Regions from separate parts of the Paraliobacillus zengyii genome, predicted to be linked through region 3. Evidence: riboswitches for the same ligand, from Rfam matches in the RefSeq annotation. Region 3 holds a riboswitch; each other region holds the start of a gene.

The links. A riboswitch is a leader RNA that binds a small molecule or an ion and turns the genes downstream of it on or off. The one in region 3 is predicted to bind cyclic di-GMP.
Region 1: another riboswitch for cyclic di-GMP. It lies ahead of DM447_RS10035 (HD-GYP domain-containing protein); the one in region 3 lies ahead of DM447_RS17765 (pectate lyase family protein).
Region 2: another riboswitch for cyclic di-GMP. It lies ahead of DM447_RS10940 (methyl-accepting chemotaxis protein); the one in region 3 lies ahead of DM447_RS17765 (pectate lyase family protein).

The regions. Positions count from the first base shown of each region.
Region 1 is NZ_CP029797.1:1,984,329-1,992,103, reverse strand. Features, by position in the region: gene DM447_RS18845 (DUF4181 domain-containing protein) at 1-44, opposite strand, end outside; gene DM447_RS10060 (isochorismatase family protein) at 103-660, opposite strand; gene DM447_RS10055 (GNAT family N-acetyltransferase) at 760-1,314, opposite strand; gene DM447_RS10050 (hypothetical protein) at 1,386-1,778, opposite strand; gene DM447_RS10045 (DUF975 family protein) at 1,881-2,648, opposite strand; gene DM447_RS10040 (YpzI family protein) at 2,841-2,978, opposite strand; gene DM447_RS10035 (HD-GYP domain-containing protein) at 3,038-4,021, opposite strand; cyclic di-GMP riboswitch class I at 4,153-4,249, opposite strand; gene DM447_RS10030 (hypothetical protein) at 4,469-5,032, shown strand; gene DM447_RS10025 (alpha/beta hydrolase) at 5,118-5,900, opposite strand; gene DM447_RS10020 (LURP-one-related/scramblase family protein) at 5,925-6,422, opposite strand; gene DM447_RS18545 (GNAT family N-acetyltransferase) at 6,521-7,012, opposite strand; partial or broken gene DM447_RS18675 (DUF5613 domain-containing protein) at 6,992-7,111, opposite strand; gene DM447_RS10010 (DUF5412 family protein) at 7,325-7,775, opposite strand, start outside.
Region 2 is NZ_CP029797.1:2,145,885-2,153,659, forward strand. Features, by position in the region: gene DM447_RS10920 (aromatic acid exporter family protein) at 1-632, opposite strand, end outside; gene DM447_RS10925 (BrxA/BrxB family bacilliredoxin) at 740-1,144, opposite strand; gene DM447_RS10930 (EAL domain-containing protein) at 1,381-4,023, shown strand; gene DM447_RS10935 (DUF5634 family protein) at 4,087-4,428, shown strand; gene DM447_RS10940 (methyl-accepting chemotaxis protein) at 4,493-6,136, opposite strand; cyclic di-GMP riboswitch class I at 6,209-6,297, opposite strand; gene DM447_RS10945 (MBL fold metallo-hydrolase) at 6,712-7,536, shown strand; gene DM447_RS10950 (methyl-accepting chemotaxis protein) at 7,593-7,775, opposite strand, start outside.
Region 3 is NZ_CP029797.1:3,637,539-3,645,313, reverse strand. Features, by position in the region: gene DM447_RS17775 (MFS transporter) at 1-615, opposite strand, end outside; gene DM447_RS17770 (ArsR/SmtB family transcription factor) at 628-1,677, opposite strand; cyclic di-GMP riboswitch class I at 1,863-1,951, shown strand; gene DM447_RS17765 (pectate lyase family protein) at 2,206-4,305, shown strand; gene DM447_RS17760 (GbsR/MarR family transcriptional regulator) at 4,591-5,142, opposite strand; gene DM447_RS17755 (glycine betaine ABC transporter substrate-binding protein) at 5,500-6,420, shown strand; gene DM447_RS17750 (DoxX family protein) at 6,559-7,068, opposite strand; gene DM447_RS17745 (hypothetical protein) at 7,378-7,775, shown strand, end outside.

The DNA.
Region 1 (7,775 bases), 1.7 Mb from region 3:
AAAATAAAATTAACTATTGATATAAGACTAAAAATAATTAACATGATTAATCCAAATTTTAAAAAGTACATAATCCCTCCTATTTACCAATTGAGTTGACTCTTATCTATATAAATAATGAGTTGGAGTGAACAAGTCTTCTTCTGTATTTCTTACAATTGAAAAGTTTTCAACATTGTAATGACCATGAAGCGTTTCGTTGTGATGCTTTATAATTTCTTCTGCACTTAAAACAGCACTGTCTTTTGTTGAATGTCCATCTCCGACTAATGTGACATCCAAACCATTAATAGTTGCTGTTCTGACTGCACTATCAATACAATGTTCGGTTGCACAGCCCATGACAACAATATGTTCAATTATTTGAGACTTTAAATGATTTAGAAGTCCAGTTCCATGGAACGCATTTGTTGCGAGTTTATTAAAAAACTTTGCATTCTTAGTGACGTTAATTTCCTCATGGACTTGAAATCCTTTGTCTTTACCATCTGCGATTTCTAGGTCTCTAACAAAAACAATAGGTATATCAAATTTGCTTGCTTTTTTAATTACTAAATTAATGTTTCTAAGAAGTTGTTCTTTTTTAAATACAGCATTTTCTTCCTGATTACCTTCAATTAACTCTTGTTGAGCATCAATGATTAACAAAATTTGATTCAAATGATTTCTCCTCTCTTATCATAAAAAATGATTATTTAATTTGATCGATTTCCTCTTAGTTTATATGTGTTTTTTGTTTTTTAAAGGAATGTAAGTAGTTTAATTCCATCCCTCTTTAAATCGAGCCATCATAATGGTGTTGTAGTAGTTTCCATCAGAAAGTAATTTATCTCTTTTTAAAACACCTTCGATTTCAAAACCATATTTTTGATAAAGTTTAATTGCTCGACTGTTTGTTTCCATTACTCTTAAATTTATTTTTTTGATATGATTGTCATCTGCCCATTTAATGGATTTTTGTAATAAATTCCCACCGATTTGATAAGACCAAAATTCTTTCAGTACACAGACTCCAAATTCAACATTATGATTAAACCTTTGTAATGGATTTCCTGTACATCTTGAATATCCAATAATTCGATTATTAACGGTTACAACTAAAAATAGGTTTTTAGCATTCTCATTGTCTATTTTAATTATTTCTTCAAATCTAATTAAATCTATGTATTCTTCCCCTCTTACTCTATCTAAATTTTCAGTTTCTCCATCAATTTGTAGCCGTAAATCTGACAAAGCTTTTGCATCTGTATTCATTGGAGTTTTAATATTGTAAGTAATTCCATTTACAGTAAATTTTTCTTCGGTGACTTTCATGACTTAAGGGTACCTCGCTTTGTATTGATTCCATAATGTTTAAGAGACATGCTAACAATCTTTACGGGTTATCACATCTTTGCATGCTTTAAAAATATAACTGCCCGGACTAAAGGATAGATCACTATACTCATCGAGAAGCAGATTACTAAAGGTGTATTTTCAAATTCCATTAGCATACTTGTTCCCTCAGTTACAAGCAATGTTATCCCTAAACCAACTACCAATAGTAAATAACTTATTCGTAATGCCTTTATAGATAAATAAACTTCCTTTTTGTCTTGAGCGTTTGTATCCGTCTCTCCATTTGCTAAATACTTAAATAAGTATGCAAGAACAAATGAAACATAAATAAATGTATCAGTTCTTAATTGACTGTCAATAAACCACTTATATAATCCAAAGCTTATAATAGAGATTATAGCAATAATAAGAACTATGTAACCTGTTAATTTATTTTTCATAAAAATAACTTCCTTTAGATTATTAGTTTATCTATGTTTCTAAAAATAACAACTCGCAATATTTTTGCACATTAAACATTTAATGGGATAAGTTAACATCAACTAGTCTACTCTCTGAACTTTATCCTGCCATTCTTTCTTTCGTTTTTTGCGTAACAGTTCTCTGTAAAAAGCTAAGCGAGCAACTTCGTATACCACGATGCTAAATATTGCTCCAACTAGTAATAGTAGTATGCCGATGATAAACCCTAAGCCTGTTAATAAAAATAATCCGAATAAGGACCATCTATTACCTTTCATTAAGGAGAAACTTTGTTTAACACTTCTAAAGATACCAAGCTTAGGGTCATCATGTAACAAATACAGCGCTTGTGAAGTACCTAAATAAAGCCAAAAAAGAATACCATATAGAATTATAAAACCAGCTATTATCGAACCTGTTCCTAAATTTAACCCAACTGGAATAATTGCAAGAAATATAATTACTGTATATATAGCTAACATTCCGATAAGATACAGTAGGAAATTTGAAATGATTAAGACAATAAGTCCTTTATAGAGCAAGCGCGCGTTTCGAAATGGATAAGTGATAGCGGTCAAAAACCTTTTTCTCATCGTGTTTTTGGTTAGGATAATGTATTGAAGAAGTATAAAAAACAATATGCTATTTACTAATGGTCCTATTAGTAATGACTGTATTGAGTCTAAACTTGATACTGCTAATGGATCCATTCTAATACTTACAGATCCCTGAATAGGCACTGTTCCAAGTAAAAGCTTGATAAAATAAGTTAGAAGAACCATTCCGATAATCTTCAACCAATTATTACTAAGTATTGTCATCGCTTCTTTAAAAACGTTTTGAATCATAAAACTCTCCTTCAACAAAAAAATTAGTATTAACTTTTGTAATCTCTTACCACAAAGTTATATTTATTTTAACATAAATATCCAATCAATTTAGATTCCTCTTTTAATTTTTTTATTTTTCATATAATAAAGAACACTTTTCTAAAAAAAGAAAAGTGTTCTTCAAAATCTATTTTTTGATACTATGCTGCCTTATTTCCCATCGTTCAATTTTCTGCCTTCTTCAGGGCTAGACATTTTAGTTGCTCCTGCTTTACTTAGATCTTGATCTCGATCAGATTCAACACGTCCACTTTCTCTTAATTTCTTTTCTTGACGGTCTTTTCCCACTTTAAACACCTCCTAATGCTAACATGGATCGTTTAAAGTGAAATTATTCGGAGAGTAATCTATACTGCTGATTCAAATGGTTTTATCATAAACGTAGGATTATCAATTAGATCAATCACTTTTTCAGTCGCAAGTATTTTTATCATTGGTCGATGAAAATGTTTGTTTATTTCAGTAACAATTGCTGGTTGATTATGATTGATCAGTACTTTCGTTCCTGGTGGGTAAGTAGAAATGGATTGACTAAAAGCTGTAACAATTTTGTGCGAATACAAACGATCTGACATAGCCATAATTGCTTCCATAGCATCATGTGGTGGAAGCTTTTTTTTTACAATTAAATTATCATAGCGGTTTGCAACAGCGCAAATTTGAGCAATTTCTAGAAAATCATTATCCTTTATTTGACGTGGAAAACCCTTTCCGTCTAATGTTTCATGATGCTGATAGGCAATATGAGCTGATACAATACTAAACTGACTAATTGTTCGCAATAATTGGAAGCCTGAATCAGGATGTTTCTGTTCATCTGTATCAATTGCTTTACCTATATCATGTAATAAGGAACCAATTGCTAGATCCCTAAGTTTTAAGTCATTATAGCCCATTTCTTTGGCAGTCAATAAAGCCAGAATGGTGACATTAACTGCATGTGCATAAGGCTGTAATTCCTTTGTCATTGTTCCCGATGGAATAAGTATAAGTGTTGGTCTATGCTTTACTTCTTTAAGCAATATGCCTGCTACTTGCTGAATAGGTTTTAATTCCGGCGTGCTTTTTTGCGTCGCATGTTCATAAAAGGTTTTAACTGCTTGAATGGCGTCTGTCCATGTTGGCATATCGAGCATATCTTCAATTGTAATTCCTTTAGAAACCTCATCCTCTATAAAAAGAAAATTAATGCCCATGTTTTCTAGTCTAGATTGTATTTTAGGATCGATCGTTCTACCAGTTGCAAGTAAAACACGTTTGCTCGAATCATATATTGGCTTGGCAAGTACCATACTTTTGTTGTCATAGTCTGAGATACTGATTAGTCTCATGTTTACACCTCTTTTTATAATCTATAAATACTAATTAACATAGTTCTACTCATAACTATTAGTAGTTCGATAAAAGAGTATAAAAAAAGCTATCACAAATAAATGTATAGCCAAAATAACTGTAAATGTAATTTGGTGGTCTGGCGATCAATAGTAATGAAGATAAATCCATACCTTAGACCCATGACTTTGCGTCCTATTCTTTCAAATAGTTTGCCTTTTTCGTGATATTCTATTTAAGTAACACCTTTTATTAGTACTTTAGTATTGTTTTAAGAATAGCTTATTTTTAATTATAATTCAACATATTTCGACGAAAAAGGCTATTGTATATTTTTAAGCTAAAGAATGCAGTTAAATTAAACTAAGGTTTAATTCTTTTCGGTATAGATTGCACTTAACGTCACAAAATAAGAAAATACTATTGCTACTATAGGAGGGCTCTTCATGGAATATCAAACGTACTGGGAGAATATATATGATAAGAACGAAGCGTTAAATGAACTTTTCCGTTCGTATTGGCATGCCTATTCAAGCTTTGGAACATGGCAATTCTGGATAGTTGTTCTTTTCTTTTTATCACCCTTGGTTCTTCTTTATTTTAAAGTGGATCGCAAACGAATTTTTGAAGTTTTTTTCTTTGGTTATACAGTACATATGCTCTGGACATACGCAGAAATTATATTATCGCGTCACGGTTTTTTCGTTCACACCTATTTTCTTACACCGTTTATCCCCTATGCACTAAGCATGACTGCTTCCGCACTACCAGTAGCTTTTTTACTTATATACCAGTATTGTACGAATGATAAGAAGAGTTTTTATTTATACATCTTACTATTAAGTATTCTTTTTGCGTTTGGATTAGCAATTATTGAAGATAAGGTAGGATTATTAAAATTTGATAAAGGAATGAATTCATTTTATCTGTTACTTGTTGATTTGGTTATAGCGATTAGTGCTTATTGGATGACGAAAATAGTGAGAAAACTAGGGAGTAGACCTAAATAATGTCATCATTCCCTAGAAAATTCAGATTAACATTTTATATTAAAGTATACAGAAATTCAGATTATGTTTACTTTTTACTTGTGTTTTAAAATCCCCTTTTTCTTAGCCACATTTCACAAACAGATGTCCACCAACTGACATCTTTCAGATCGTTCGCAAGTCCAAGTCCATGTCGACCACTTTCAAAAACATGCAACGCATAAGGAACTTTTTTTCTACTTAAAGCACTAGCAAACTGTAGACTGTTCTCTACTGGAACGGCGCCATCATCTGCTGTATGCCATAAAAAAGCAGGTGGTGTATCAGTTGTTACATGGTCTTCCAATGACATAAGTTCCACTAAAGAAGAATTAGGCTGTTCGCCAAGTAAAGCCTGCTTACTACCTTCATGCGTAAATTCACCCATCGAAATAACAGGATAACATAGTACCATTAGATTAGGACGACTGCTTTGATGTTCAATGGCATCATCCGCCTCAGGATTACCCTCGTCGTAATGAATACTAGCGGAAGCTGCCAAATGCCCGCCTGCAGAAAAACCTAATATACCGACTCGATCTGGGTCTATATTCCATTCGCTAGCATGATGTCTAACAGTGCGAATAGCTCGTTTAGCGTCATTTAACGGAGTCGGGTGTTGATGAGGAGCTATTCTGTAATGTAATACTACTGCTGCTATTCCAATTTCATTGAGCCATTCTGCAATAGGTGTTCCCTCGTGTTCTGCACGATGTGTATACCCACCACCTGGGCATACAATTATAACTGGTGTTGGATTCTGTTGTTTTAATAAATATGGTGTCAAGCTAGGGACCGTTTCATCTATTGTATGTAACTGTTTATCTACATTATATAGTGCTAACAGCATCTTCTTCTGCCCCCTCTGTTGTAATTAATTACCCGCATTTGTTGCTACGGTGCTTTCTTCTTGTTTGACAAAGTCAATCGCTATAACTAATGAAATAATTATATGTTCTAGTGATTCGTCGTTAACGTTTACCTCATAGGTGTCGCCCCATGATAACCATTTTTCGGTAACTTGGCCTACTATTTCGCCATTGCTCACTATATCAAATTTTTTGTCCCACCAGTCACCACGTACTGAAATATCTTGCCCTTCAATTTGATAGCGTGATTTTAAAAAAGAAAATTCCTTTTTAATAGTAACAACATCTTTTCCATCAACCTGAACGAAAAATTTCGGCATTAGACTAAATACCTTCTTTGTTATTGTACCAATTTCATTTTCAGAGGTATCTTTGATAGTAAAAGTTTTTGGAATGGAAAGGAAACTTCCTTTTATCACATACTTATCTTGTTCAAATTCGTCCTTAACAGTGAAATTACCACCCAAACTAAAAACTTTTTGCTTAATATATAGTTTTTTCATATAAGCCTCGCTTTCTTTTTAAAGTAATTTGGTGTTCATTAGTTACCTTTTCGACAAATGTGGCAAAATTCCTGGTTTCTTATAAAATTCATTAAAATCTAATCTTGATATATTTTTTGTGCTTCATATTTAAAATCACGATACTTATAGTTTTGTTTTAAGTACATTTCTTTAGGCGTATCTTCACCGTCAGCCACTAATATGACAGTCTTATCAGGGAATGTCTTCATTACAAATTCTTGTAATCTGCTGCCTATTCCTCTATTCCGAAACGATTCGACAACAGTAAGATTATCGATTTCTGTTGTTTCATTAGAAATAATAACATCTACACAACCTGCTGGAGCTCCTTTATAAAAAGCTAAAACTTGATGAATATGTTCCTCTTCAAATTGACGTTTTATAAGATCAGCTTTTTGTTTTGCAAACTCACTTCCAAAGTTAAGGTCAAACTGATATTGTAGATGAAGAAGAACTTCTAAATTTTCACCTGTCACTACTTGAATATCTATATCTGTGTTGTTTCTCAAAGAAGGAAAGTGCTTCGGTTGAATAGTATATAGTTCTAGAGACCCTATTTCATAACCCATATCATTCAGTTGTGCAAGGAGTTCTGCGGTAGGCTTTGTATTAGCAGGAAAATAAAATTTTACATGTTTTTGGCCTTGTCTCAGGTGAAATTCCCTTAAGTATTTTTCTGCCTCTTAAAATTTACTTAAAGAAGGTGAATTTTTAAATTCAATGAAATTACTATCATACCTGATTAACATCTATGCATAATGATAGTGTTTATAATGAGCATTTTCGGTTACGATTTTTCCAAGTGTGTATATATCTTCAAATGTTATTTGGTCCATTCATATTCTCCTTCTTTATAATTCATGTCACTAAATTAAAAAGTTCTAATAACGAAAAGTATCTCCTTTATCTAAATCTAGCGTCTGATCATTAATTACCACTATCTTATTGCTTTCCCATTTAACAGTTACTTCTTCTGTTCCGCTTTGAAGGAAAATTCTTTTTTTAAACCATAATGGTCCGTTTAGTTCGCCTCTTATTCCGAATGATCCTGATGCTCCTGCATCATAAAAATAAAAATCAATGGTGTAATTCTCATCGGGAGAACTAACTGTTTTAATCTGTTCATTTACTCCCATTGAAGATAAAAGTGACGATAATAATATCACATAGAAAATAGCTAACGAAAACAATATAGATAAAATTAGAGTCAACCAACTTCTTGTTTTACTCTTCCAGTGCCTGTTATCTTTGAATCCTATAACTCCAAAAATAAATGCAATGATACTAACTAAAAGAAGTACATAATTTGATGGTGCAATTCTCCAAGCGTTG
Region 2 (7,775 bases), 1.5 Mb from region 3:
GGATGTTCTTCGCGCAATAAATGATTTTCAGCATCTCTTGATACTAATAAATCAGCTTGTCGAAATAACTTCTCCGTTTCGGTAATCTCTTTACCAGTCCAATTTTTTTCACCTTCATGAAGATAGACCGCTATTTCTTCTAAAATTTGCTGAAAGTTTTTCTCAACCTTTTTACGTAAAGATTGCAATTTCGACTCTAAACTTGGCATATATAAGTTTAAAAGCAAGGCTGAGCCTATTCCAATAATAATCAATAATACTTCATTCCAAACTAATTCCCAGGTAATATAGGTTGCACTATACAAATGTAATAAGATTACTGAACTAGTAACGATACCTGGTGTTAAGTTTAGTTTGATCGTTGTTGGAATAAACACTAACAGTAATAGTCCAATTGAAATCGGATGATAACCTAGCGTTTCAAAGATAACAAATGAATATACCATTGCAACTAGACAAGCTCCAAAACGATGCCAAGCACTTAAGAATGATCGTTTTCTTGTTGTCTGAATACATAATACTGCGATAATTCCTGCAGATACAAAATTGTCTAATTGAAATAGCTCTGCCAGCCAAATTGCTAAAGGAGTTGCAATAGCAGTTTTGATCGTACGGTAACCAATTTTCACAATTTCTGCTCCCCACTTAATCTTTTCTATTTATATAGATAGTATAATACATAAGTATAGAACAAATCCCTGATCTCGTAAACATAAGAACAGGGATTTGAGAAAAAGTATTAGTTAGCCTTTTCAAAAGCTTCTTGTAGTTGATAAACAACTTGCTCAGCGCTATAACCTTCAATATTACTACGTTCTACCATTGTTACAATTTCTCCGTCCTTTAATAGTGCAAATGAAGGAGAGGAAGGTTGATAACCTTTAAAATATGCACGAGCCTTCTCCGTTGCCTCTTTATCTTGACCCGCAAATACTGTTACAAGATGATCAGGACGATGAGTAGCTTTTACAATATGAGTAGCAGCTGGACGTGCAACTCCACCAGCACAACCACATGTAGAATTAATCATTACAAGTGTTGTCCCTTTTGCTGTCAATGCTTGATCCACTTCTTCAGCTGTTGTCAATTCCTTGTAGCCAGCTTCATTCATTTCTTGTCGAGCTGTTTGAACAATGTCTCCCATAAATAAATTAAAATCCACTCTATTCAACTCCTCTGTTTATCTGTACACTTTTCCTACCAACATTATTTTAACAACTTTCAATTGATCTAGCAATTAATTGTATTTCCCGGGTAACCGCAAAATGTGCGATTTTTAAAAGTTTATTTGTAGTATTAAATAGTTATAAGACGAAATAATGCATAATTAGTCATAAAATAGTATACTGCATAGGTAGACATCAGAGGGGGTTGTTAACAATGAAAAAGGAGAATCTTAAGTTCAGTAGCGTAATCAACCGCTTATTTTCAAACAAATCAACTAATGGACATTCAAAAGATGACGACATTGCGAATAAACAAAACCACGGTATGTTAACGAAACAATTTGAATTAACTCAGAAACATTTAATACACGCACAAGAAATTGCCCAGGTTGGTAGTTGGGAATATATTATAGATGAAGATAAATTATATTGCTCTGATTATTTTTATGACATTTTCGGACTTGACCATTCTCAATATATTCCAATGACTGAACCATTCCAATATGTGCATCCAGATGATTTTGACGAAGCTTTAGCAAAGGTTAAAAAAGCTTTAAAAGGGGAAAATTACTATTCTGAATATCGAATTTATCATGGGAAAACCAATGAACTACGTTACTTAAAAACACAAGCTGAAGTATCTTTTATCAATAAAAAGCCATATAAATTAATTGGTATGATTCAAGATATTACTGTTGAAAAAAAATTGGAACAAGAACTTATTACCATCAACAATCGGTTTAAACAAATTTTTGACCATCTGAGCTCTGGGATTTGGATGAAAGATTATCCGTCAAGTAAACTTAGTTTCATTTCAAAAGGTGCCGAGGAAATTTTCAATTTGTCATTAGATGATATATATGATGACGAAACTATTTGGCATACAATTATTCACCCTAATGACCGCGAACAAGTTTTCAATCGCCAAAAGGAGCTAGTGGCTGGGAAGTCAATTAAACATCGTTATCGAATTATCACACATGATGGAGAAACTAAATGGGTTTTTGACCAAACAATTCCATCCTTTAATAGTGACAATAAATTAATAGCTCTATTTGGAGTTATAGTTGATATAACTTCAGAAATGGTAATGCATGAGGAATTAGTTTATTATGCATCACACGATGTTCTAACTAATCTACCAAATCAACGTAGCATATCTGAGAAAATTGCTGAGTTAATTCAGAAGAAAAAACAATTCACCCTCTTTTATTTGGACTTAGATCGTCTCTCTCACATAAATGACTCTTTAGGCTATCAAATTGGCAATAAAGTTTTACAAAATATTGCTAGCAAGCTAACAAAGACTTTATCTTCTACTAGTTATGTTGCTAGATTAGTAAGCAATGACTTTATTATAATTGATACTGAAACATTGCAAATAGATACAGCAAGTAATTTAGCTGATAAACTCTTGCGAACAATTGAAGAGGAAATCAATATATTTGATTATCAGTTAAATATTACAACAAGTGTAGGTATTAGCTTTTATCCAGATAATGGTGATACAGAATTAAAAATTTTAGAAAGTTCACACATTGCATTAAAAGAAGCAAAAAATAATGGAGGAAATACCTATAAATTTTACTCACCATCCAATAATATTTCATCTTTTAAAAAATACATGCTTGAACGAGATTTAAGAAAAGCGATTACTAATGAAGAATTTGAAGTCTATTATCAACCACAAGTAAATGCCTTCACTGGATTAATTGAATCCGCTGAAGCTTTATTAAGATGGAACCATAAGGAATGGGGTTTAGTGTCTCCATCTGAATTTATTCCATTAGCTGAAGAGAACTATCTGATGAACGATATAGGGGATTGGGTAATCACAAAAGTGATCGAACAATTAAAAATATGGAAAGATCAAGATTATATATTACGACCTATTTCTATAAATATATCTCCTAATCGATTTTTAAAACCAGGATTAATTTCATTTATCAAGGAGCAATTAGAAAAATATGATATTTCTGCACACTTTCTAACATTTGAAATCACAGAAAGTACATATTTAAAAAATGAAAACAAAGTACAGCATACACTTTCACAACTACGTGCATTAGGTATATCAATTGCAATTGACGACTTCGGAACTGGCTATGCATCTTTACAATACTTACGCGATTTTCCTGCTGATGAATTAAAGATCGATCGCGTTTTTATCTTAAATATATTGGATGATAATAAAAAGGATGCTGCAATAGTTAGTAGCATATTATATCTCGCAAAATCATTAGATATGAGAGTCATTGTTGAGGGTGTAGAGAATTTTGAACAACTTCAATTTCTAAAACAAAAAGAGTGTCACCTTATACAAGGTTATCTTTTTTCCGAAGCTGTACCAAATAACAGATTTGAAGAATTGATTAAGAAAAGTTTTCTTCCAATTCCAAAGTCAACTAAAGTGACAAAACCTAAAGTAGAAAGAAGAAAATATTATCGATTATCCTTCCCTGGATATTTACAAGGTGGACTATCTATTCTTGAAATTAATAATCGTAAAGTAGATGTAGGCACGGCAAACATATTAATTGAAAATATTAGTTTAGGTGGCTTAAAGCTAATGTCTGATTTAAAATTACCAGTTCAATCAAACATGAAAATTGTTTATACTTTTTCACTATTAGGATTTGATTTTGAAATCATTGGATCTTTCGTTTGGAAAAGTGAAATTGGACAAGATATTTTTTATTACGGTGTTGCTTTTGATGACTTTTCTGAAGCAAATAAGGATCATCTAGCGAAAGTAATTAATCAGTTGACTATTTACTCGAAAAATAACAAGCCGATTCCAGATACAGACTTCTACACAGATAACCCAATTACCTACTTTCTTAAAAATTTTGACTAAAATATGTTTAAACTTTAACAAAAATCGCCATCCTAGTAATAAACTTATTCGGAGGCGGTCTTAATGAAAATACGTATGCGCAATCAATTAATTGAAAATCTTGAGCTTTCCATACCACAATTATCTAATAAATATCATTTTGATAGTATGACAACATATCTAGCCAAAGGTCAAGCAGACTCTTTGTATATAGGTTATAAAATTACTGTAAACACTAGAAACTATTATGTTTATTTACCTTTTATGAGTTATTCTGAAGAAGCTTTAATACCACTAACACCAATTTGGACTTTACAATCTGAAAATTATAAGGGACCTTCCTTCAGAGGTTTTGATCATTTGGATAATTGCTTAGATGCACTAGATCAATCTGGTAAGGATAATAGTATTAACCAAGCTATTTAATAAAAACACCTTCGTTTATGAACACAATATCGCGTCATTTTTCGAAGGTGTTTTTTATTTACGTTTATAGTTTATACTTATTGACTTGATTCGCTAAATTTTTTGCGACATTTGTTAAGTCTTCTGTATGATTAGCCATCTCTTCCATTGCACTGCTTGTTTCTTGAGCTGAAGCAGAAGTTTGTTCGACTCCTGCAGCTGATTGCTCTGCAACAGCTGCTATTTCTTCTGTGGCACTATTCATTTCTTTACTTGTATTTGTTACTTGTAGTAAATTATCATTTACTATTGTAATTTGATTAGACATATCTACTAAGGCTTGATTAATTTGTTCAAATGTTTGTCCCGTTTTCTTAACTTGCTCACTACCCTGCTTTACCTCTTGATAACCATTTTCCAATGTGTTCGTCACGTCTGAAGTTTCTGTTTGGATCATATTAACTATTTCTGTAATACTTATAACTGAACCAGAAACTTGTTCTGCTAATTTTCTAACTTCATCAGCTACTACTGCAAAACCTTTTCCTGCTTCTCCAGCACGTGCTGCTTCAATCGCAGCATTTAAAGCAAGAAGGTTTGTTTGCTCAGCTATGTCTTTAATAACTGACACTAGTTTTGTTACCTCTTTTGATTTCACATCTAATCCTTGCACCTTAACTACTGCTTGATTAACAATTGAATCAACATTTTCCATTTGTTTAACAGATTGAAGCATCAATGAACTTCCCTCTCCACTTAAATTACGGACCGCGTTTGAAGCGTCTTTTATGTGGATACTCTTTTCGTTTGCTTGCTCAATTTTCTCCGTAAATTCTCGCATAGATATGGATAAATTACTAGCATGTGTTGCTTGCGTATCTGATCCTGATGCAATTTCCTGCATGGTAACTGCGATTTGTTCTGAAGCAGCTTTTACTTCATTTGTTGAAAGGGAAAGCTCATGACTATTAGATGTAATAGCTTGCGCTGCTTCTGAAACACTGTTTAACATAGTTCGTAATTTTTCTTTCATTTCATTTGCAGAAATGGAAAGTTGACCAATTTCATCTGTTCTTTTCTGTATTAAAGTTATAGATAAATCGCCATTTTCTACTTCCTTCATATTACTTTGTAAGGAACGTATCGGCTTTGTGATTTGTTTAGATACAAATAAAGATACAATAATAGCAATAATAATAGAGAGAATTAGTGCAGTAGCAATGGGTAAAAGAATTGGCGTTGCTTTGTCCTCTAATTCATCTATATAAACTGTTCCTATGATTATCCAATCTTTTGTTTCATTAACAGAAAAACCTAATATTTTTTCTTGACCTTCATACATATATTCCACTGTACCAGATCTAGCATTAGTAGCGATAATCTTTTCATAATACTCTTCATGTGTAATATCTACACCCGTCATCGTTTCATCTGGATGGGCAATAAATTCGCCATTACTAATAACGGCAAAATATCCTGTTTCACCAATTTTTGTATTATCTGCTATATCTATTATTGCTGTTTCACTTGCTCCAGCTGTTGCTGCACCACTAAGTATATTAGCCTGTTGTTTGACACTTTCACTTAATTCATTTGTTGTGATCGAAACACTATATGTATAACTAACGAAACTGATTACTATGCCTACTACTATTAATAATGTAATAAATGGTATTAAAATTTGCCTTTGTAAGCTTTTGTTAAAAAAGGATTCTAGTTTGTTTTTCATCTTGGTGTGTCCCCCTTGTAATTTCACAAAAATAAAACTATTCTCAATTAGAATGGCCAAATAGTAATATTATTTGGTAGCTAGGCTATCCTAGTATAAACAAATACGTTAGACCCTTAGCTTTGCGTCCTGTTCTTTCAAACAATTTGCCTTTTTATAATTAAATAATACGATTTGCTTTCACCCCATTTGATAAAGTAATTATTACTTCTTTATAATAGTTATTTTATACTACGACTTTATTCTTATGTTGTCAAGACTTTTATCTTTGTATCGTGCCATATTTCATTCGAATATCGAGTCTTTTTGAAAAAATTGTTTCATTACAATAAAGATAGAAAATACGATGTAACTTTATAAAAAATTTGTTCTACTCTTTATAGTTCTGTAGCGCTTAAACGTACAAACTCACCATCTAATTTATCATTTCCTTACGTCGCAATTTATAGTGATTTGGTCTTAAACAACAAACTTTTAGAAAGCAGCTAAGCTAATAAAATCCAAGAAAGTCGCGTGAAATGCATAATTACAATATTATTTTACAAACTAATCAAAAAAGGAGTAGCTATATATTTATGGAAAAGCATACGGATATATCAACCCATCTAGAAACAAACATGGATCATGCAATTGCAGAAGAAATAACCGAAGATATTGCAGTTTATCGTACTTTAGTATCCAATGTATACATGCTTGGTAATCCATCAGAAAAAAATTGGGTACTTATTGATACAGGAATTGCTCATTATCATGGGCGAATAATTTCAGCTGCAAAAAAACGCTTTAATGACACTCCACCAAAAGCTATTATTTTGACACATGCTCATTTTGATCATGTAGGATCTGCAAAAAAGTTAGCAAAGCATTGGGATGTATCTATTTATGTACATCCTGAGGAATTACCTTTTGTTGATGGCACATGTGAGTATCCACCAGCTGATCCAACTGTTGGTGGCGGCTTACTTTCTTTATTATCACCAGTGTTTCCTACAGATGCAGTCAATTTAAAACATTTAGCTAAGACATTGTCAGCTGATGGAAAACTTCCCTTCCTTGATGACTGGCATTATATTCATACACCTGGACACACACCAGGACATATCTCCCTTTTCCGAGAAAGTGACAAAATTTTAATTGCAGGCGATGCGGTTACAACTGAAAATCCCGAATCAAGTTTGGCGGTACTTCTACCAATCATTAAACTATATGGACCTCCTGCATATTTTACACATGACTGGGATGATGCAGAAAGATCAGTTCAAACACTTGCCAAATTAAAACCAAAATTACTTTTAACTGGACATGGATTACCTATGAAAGATAAAGAATTAAGTGAAGGGTTTGAAAAATTAACAGCTGATTTTTATGATATTGCAATCCCAAAACACAAAAGGAACTAGACAATAAAACGAAAAGCTAATGTACGTTCATTAGAGAGCGTATCATTAGCTTTCACTTATTCAATTTGAAATTTTTTCACTCTCAGATTTAACTTATTTGATAATGTCTTTAATACCTCTGCTTGTTCTAATAAGAAATCTACTGCTTCTTTTTGTTGTTCTATCGATCCAGAGGTTTCTTCTATATTTGCTGCATTTTCTTCCGAAACAGAAGCAATTTGGATAATACCAACATTCAT
Region 3 (7,775 bases):
CTTTTGAGGCTCTTGTTTTAAATTGATACTTAGAATCGCAAAAAATGCTACAAGAAAACTAAAGCTATTTATTAAAAGCGCATACCCGGGGTTGTAAAAACTAATAATCAATCCACCTAGACCTGGCGCAACTAATACAGCAGTATTAAATAAACCTGTATTTATAGAATTGATAGCTTGCAGGTCCTCTTTACGTACTAACCTTGGGATGGAAGCAAATTGAGCAATATTATATACTTGACTTAGTATCCCAATAAGAAAAGCCGCGCTATTTAAGAACCAAATTTCTAATAAGTCGAAAATAAATAGTACCCCAATTAAACCAACAATTATACATCTTGCCAGATCACATAGTAATAACAAATGTTTTCTATTATAACGATCTGCTAATATCCCGGTAAGTGGTTGAAATAAAATTGGTAAACGCTCAAGTGCCGCTACCAACCCCATGCTCAATGGAGAACCTGTTATAGCCAAAACCATAAGAGGAATAGCGATCAAATAAATTTGGTCACCACAAAAAGATATGACATTTCCACCAATAAAACGAAAAGCAGAGTGATTTTTCTTAAATTCAGATACTTCGTTAACACTTCTTTTTAATGATTCTGCCATCTCTTGTTCCCCTTATCTTGGATTTAGATATTGTTCCATCTCTTTTGGTAATGATTTTAGTGCATTTTTCTTCAAACAATACACTCCATTCACTATCTCTACTAATCTAGCTGACCTAAGGATTTTGAGATGATGATGAACCGTAGATTTTGCTATGTCTAGTTCATTTGTGATGTCTTGTAATGTTAAGGTATTTTCATATAATAGTTTGATCATACGGAGTCTAACCTCATCACCTAGAGCTTTATATCTCAGAACTAGAAAGTTATTAGGGATATGCGGTTTATTAGGAAATATACTTTCATTTGCTATCGGATAGTAGAAAACTTTTGTTCCTTCTATATCTGCTTCAATATTCCAAGGTCGATAAACATATTGTGGAATTAGCAAGACTCTACCGATACTTGGCTCTGGTAAATAGATAATCCCACCAGTTGCCCATTCTACCAACGCTTCAGGAGACATCCGCTTAGACATGTGAATTTTTGATTCTAAATCCGTTTTTAGATAGGTAGTAACCTCTTCTGGTTTTTCATTTTTAATAACCTGTTCGAACCAGCCTTTCATAACAGCAATGAGATGCTCCTTTAAATAAGCAGCATTTACATCGCAAATAAATTCGATATAAGTAGGAAAAAAAGGGTTGTCTTTTGTTAACGTCATTAATTCGGTTGCTGCGACGTGTTGTCCGATTGCCGCCCTTAGCCTTATTTCGTCATATTTCTGGCCGATGAAAGGTAGACAAATATACTTTAAATCTGTTTCAGATAGCTCTGTAATGTATGAAATGAAATGCTTGATTTCAGTAAATTCTTCTTGGTGAAGCAGCTGTAATAAAGACTTCCAAGTGTTTTTCTCTTCTACGGTGGCTAGGTGATTTAATAAGTCATCCGAGATAGAGCTTTTTACTTGTTCCCAATATTCTTGAGGCTTTTCTAAAGTCTTAATTAAAGGACTGTTTGTCACAGCAGCAATCCCCAATGCACATTCCCAAAGTAACGAATATTCGAGTTGAACTTCATATGTCTCTCTTTTTCTACTTGTGGTATTTAAAACATTCATTAAAGCACCTCTTTTTCTAATATAAATTAATTCTAAATTATTAGAACATTGAATTCAACATATTTAAAATTTTAAATTCGAATATTTTAGAATAAAAGAAAAATCGCCAGTAAAAACAGGACTATCTAATTATTTACTTATTATAGAAAAATTTGTTAAAATTAATAATATCAAGAATAACATAATATTATATTTGGCAAACCTATTGAAAAATAGGGACGCAAAGCTACGAATCTAAGGTAAAGTAATTTTCTATGATCGTCGGGTTGCATATTAATGACTATAGTTATTTAAACAAATGACTTGTGTTGTTTTTTGTAATGTAACTTAATGACAAGAAGTCGTTAGGTTTTTTGCTCTGTCGAGACGGTTTTGAAAATTGCACTTATATGAAATGAGAACTTAGGTTTTCGTTTAAGGAGGTGAATGGACAAGATCAACTTATTAAGGCAGAAGTTAAGTCATATGAAAATACAGTCATGGTGGTAAGCTCAGGGTGTGAAAATTTAAAACATTGGAGGAATTTTAATGAAGAATGTAATCACAAAGGTATTTACGCGTTTTTTATTGTATTCTTTTATACTATCTTTGGTGACGGTCGGATTCGCAAATCAGACAGTAAGTGCTGCAAGTCTTTCTATATCTAACAGTGGGGCTTGGTTTGAAACTGCATATGTAGAGTGGTCACCTATAAGTAATGCAGAAGGATATAATGTATATATTAAACCTGCAAGCGCTCCAGATTCTCAATATCAACAAATTGACAATGATTTAATTCGTAACTACGCTTCTTATTGGAGAGCTGACGCCGTAGGTCTTGCAGCTGGAGATTATGTAATGAAAGTGGACGGTTTACTTAAAGATGGCTCTAGTGTAAGCGATTACACAAATACACTTTCCGTAAAGGAACATGACAGATCTGGATTTGCCTTTGCAGGGAACTCACAATATGGCACAGCTTCAGGAGCTTATAATGAGGATGGGACACTTAGGGAAGGAGCTCAAGTTATTTATGTAACATCTGAGACTGCAACAACAGTTAAGCAAGAAGTAATAATCAATAGCTCAGGTGATAAGGAAACTGGAGTTGGTATAGGAGAAATTTTATCATTAAGAAAAAAGGGATATGATAAAACACCACTTGCAATACGGTTTATTGGCAAAATTACTGATGACAACATGAGTGGACAACTTAATAGTAATGGTTACCTTGAAGTGAAAGGTAATACAAGTTATTCAGAAATGAATATTACTTTAGAAGGTATCGGAGAAGATACGTATGCCTATGGATGGGGAATACTAGCGAGATATACTGGTAATCTAGAAATTAGAAACTTAGGCATGGCTTTATTCCCTGACGATGCAATTTCACTTGATACAGATAATGTGAATGTTTGGGTCCATCATAATGATCTATTCTATGGAACTGCAGGATCAGATTCTGACCAGTCAAAAGGTGATGGTTCAACAGACCTTAAGAAAGGTTCAACAGATATTACAATTTCCCACAATCATTACTGGGATTCAGGAAAATCTTCTCTAGTCGGGTTGAGTGAATCATCAGAGTTCTTTGTAACCTTTCACCATAACTGGTTTGACCATTCAGACTCTCGCCATCCACGTATAAGAGTGGCATCTGTTCATGTGTATAATAACTTTTTTGATGGAATCTCGAAATATGGAATTGGGGTGACAACAGGTGGTTCGGCGTTTGTAGAATCCAATTATTTTAGAAATGCAAAATATCCTATGATGAGTTCCTTACAGGGTACTGATACGTTAGGGAGTGGTACATTCTCTGATGAAGATGGAGGAATGATTAAAGCATACAATAATACAATTGTTGATGCTACAAGTTTAGTTTACGCAAATTCAAATGAAGGAACAGCTTCGGCTAATACAAGTTCATTTGACGCATACCTAGCCTCGTCTAGAAACGAAACGGTACCAAGCACATACAAAACACTAGTAGGGGGAACAACTTATAATAACTTTGATACTAGTATAGATATGGGCGTAAATGTATCGGCTATTGATGAAGTAAGTGCTGTAGAACAAATTGTTAAAGAAGAATCTGGTCGCCTAAATAACGGGGACTTCACATGGGAGTTTAATGATGCAGTTGATGATAAATCATATAAACTTAACTCAGAACTTATGACAAAATTAAAAAATTACACAACAAGCCTTTTATCTGTAGGAGGGAATTCAATAGAAATGCCGACAGACCCAACTCCAACAGACCCAACAGATCCAACAGATCCAACAGATCCCAACCCAACGGAGCCAGTAACTGGAGAGTATTCTCATAATTTCACGACTGATGGAAAGGATAGCGATTTCTTTACGATCGAAGGAAATCTATCATCAAGTAAAGGAACAGTAGAATATAGCGGCTTAACACTAACGCAGAGTCTAAAAATTGAGAGTTCAACAAGGATTGCGTTTACAACTTCAGAAGAGTCAACATTAACTTTAGTGTTTAATACTGGAGATGATGCAGAAATCAAGATAGATGGAACAATTCATCAAATGAGAGATGGAATTGTCATAGTATCACTTAAGTCGGGCGATCATGTTATTACGAAAGATGACGTGGCAAATCTGTATTACATGGACCTACGCTAAAAGTCTACTTATATAAAAAGTTGTCAACTGATATAGTTGGCAACTTTTTTTTATTAAAAATTAAGTAGTGTTAAAAATAGTACAAAATTAAAAATGGTGTAAAGTCTGTTCTTCTTCTCAATTTATCCCTCAAGCATTTTTAAATAAGATGGCAAGTCCTCAGCATAGTTAAAGTAAATATACAGAAGAGAGACACATCTAGCATAGTAAGCTAGTTGTGACTCTTTTCTTAAAGCCTTTCAGAGCTACTTGGTTGAGCACTCAAGTTAGTAAAGACGCTTAAAGTTATTCTTTTGAATCATCCTTTTTATCGATTGGAATGAAATCAAATATTTCCTGTGTTTCAAAACTATCGATTAGTCTGTTGAGCCAATCAAAATAACCAAGCCAATTTTGAAGGTTGTTAATATCATTTTGAGCATGCTCATAAACTTCTTTAGAAGAATCTGAGTTAGTAAGTAGTTCCTGCAATTCAGTGATCGATTTTTCGATTGCCGTAGTATTCATCGTAACGGCTGGTCGCCACTTATTTATAAAGTAATCGAAAAAGCGCTGAAAAGAATCGTCCTTCACAATATATAAATCTTTCCTCACACCTTTTATCCAAGACTTTTCAACCATATTTAAATCAAGTAAGCTTCTAACCGCAAGACTCATACTTGCTTTACTCATTCCTAGCTCTTCTTTCATCTCATCAAGTGTAAGGGCTTTATCCGAGAAAAAAAGTAAGCAGTATAACCTTCCAATTGAGGGGGTTACACCATAAAGGGTCATATTTTGTGAAATTGCATCTATTACTCTAGCTCTAGATTGGTCTAATGCTTTCATGTTTTCCATCTAAATCACATCCTATATAAGGTGCTCACACTATGTTTAATTTAGACTACATGTTCATTAGAGAAAAGTAAAGTTCACTTTATAGAGGTAAAAGGACCATAGGTGAGCATCTTTACATTATCTTGATGTTAACTACGTTTAATACATATTAAATGAATAATATGTATGATAATCATTATATATGGAGTTTGAGTAAAAGCTAACAAAAGCTATATAATGTAGGGAGTCTTAGCAATAAATTAGCGAATTTATTTTTTGTATGGTGTACTTTATTCTTTATTGTTTGAAAATTATGATAATTTTCAAATGAAAAATAAGTTTAAAAGAAAGAACAAATTTAAAGGAGTGTTTCATAACATGTTTAATTTAAAGTGGAAAAAGATGGGGATAATTACAGGTGTATCTTTATCTATTGTATTAGCTGGCTGTGGACAAGACAGTTCAAGTAGCAGTGGAGATGATCAGTCAGAGACTTCCATAAATGTTGGTGAGGAAGTAGATTACACTCTTACAGGCATTGAACCTGGTGCTGGAATTACGCAACAAGCCGATAATGCTTTAACTGAATATGAAAATCTTTCTGGTTGGGAGCATGAAGTATCTTCAACGGCATCTATGTTAACAGCATTAGATAGCGCTATTGAAAATGAGGAGCCAATTGTTGTTGTTGGATGGACACCTCACTACATGTTTTCACAATATGACATAAAGATATTAGAAGATCCAAACGGTGTTTTTGGTGACGTAGAACATATAGCAACAATAGTAAGAGAAGGTCTGGAAGATGATATGCCAGATGCTTATGCCATCCTTGATAGCTTCCACTGGGAACCAGAAGACATTGAAGAGGTCATGCTTGCTGCCCTGGATATAGAATTTGAAGAAGCAGCCCAACAGTGGATAGATGAAAACGAGGATACGGTTAATTCATGGACAGAAGGTACAGAGCCAGTAGATGGTACTCCAATTGAGTTAGCATTAACTCCTTGGGATTCGGAACGTGCTTCCGCCAATGTTGTTAAACTAGTATTAGAACAACAAGGTTATGATGTTACACTTACCCCTGTTGATCCTTCTGTAATGTTTCAAGCAATTGCAACAGGTGATGCTGATGCTTCTGTTGCTCCATGGTTGCCTGCAACTCATGCTTCCTTCTATGAAGAATATGAAGGTGAGTTTGTAGACCTAGGAGAAAACTTAACAGGTGCTAGGAATGGTCTAGTTGTTCCTGCATATATGGACATTGATTCTATTGAAGACCTTGAACCAGCAGAGTAATTACATTTAATAGTTGAATACCATACGAAACTAAAATGCCTCCCTTAATTTTAAGGGAGGCATTTGCAATGTCAGAGGAATTTAAAAGAAAAAAGCAAAAAATGCATGGATCAACTTGATCCATGCATTTTATAGGTGTTATACTTCAACGGTTTTACTTGAACGCGTTTGTCTTTGATTAATTAAGCCTTTTAGATAAGGGATTGCATAACGATCTAACCCAAATTTCCCAGCGTTTGCTCCAGCAACAAGAACGAAGATACCTAGAAGGATCATTTGCCCGTTAGTGCTTACTGTGCCACTGAATAAGAATGAGAAGTTCATTATCAGACCCATTAGTACGGCGAAGTTAGTGAATAACCCAAGAATCAGCGCTACCCCAACTAGTACCTCACCCCACATAACTAAGAATGAGAATATCTCTGCATTTGGTAAAGCAACGTTTTCTAAGAATGCTGCCCACCAGCCTTGTACAGTTGGATTTTCACCTGCAGAGTTTGCAATAGCACCTTGTATGAATCCACTAGCATCAAAACCACCGCCGGTAATTTTACCCCATCCACCTGTAATCCAAGAATAACCAATATAAACTCTAATAATTGCTAATACACCACTAATGATATTATTTCTTCTTAAAAGTTCCAACATGATAACCACTCCTAAATTAGTTTTTTTGTTCAACAATTCACATAATGTGATTCAAGATATCTTGTTTGTTTTCTATATTTGTATATTAACATGTTTAAAAAGTATGTAAAATAGTTTTGTTCAATACTTCACAATTAGTTAACAAAATTTTGACAAGTCCGTGAACACTTATTTTATCTATTGACAATCGAGGCTTTGATCATTTAAAAAAGCGTTTTTCCTTTGGAATGATCGATACAATGGACGCGTCACCGACTCACCCCTGTATGCATAGGCTATAGCACAGTTAAACTTTAAGGGGGAAAGCAAGTGGAATTAACTATTTCCCATTGGATATATGGTTTGTTTACATTATTGATTATTATTACAATGATTTTTCGAAAAGGTGTTGTACTTCCTACTATACTTGGAACGTTTTTGGTCGCATGGATCTATCAAGGAAGCATTGTTGACGGTTTTACTGCGACATTCAATGCGAACCTTGTGGCGGCTAAAGAGTTATTTAATATCTTTCTTATTATTACATTCATGGTTGCTTTGTTGCATTCATTGAAGGATTTAGGTGCAGACATCCGTATGATTAAACCAATTGAAAAATTCATGATTAATGGCCATGTTGCATTTTTTGTTTTAATAGGCGTTACCTATGTTATTTCATTGTTTTTCTGGCCTACACCAGCAGTTCCACTTATATGCGCATTATTAGT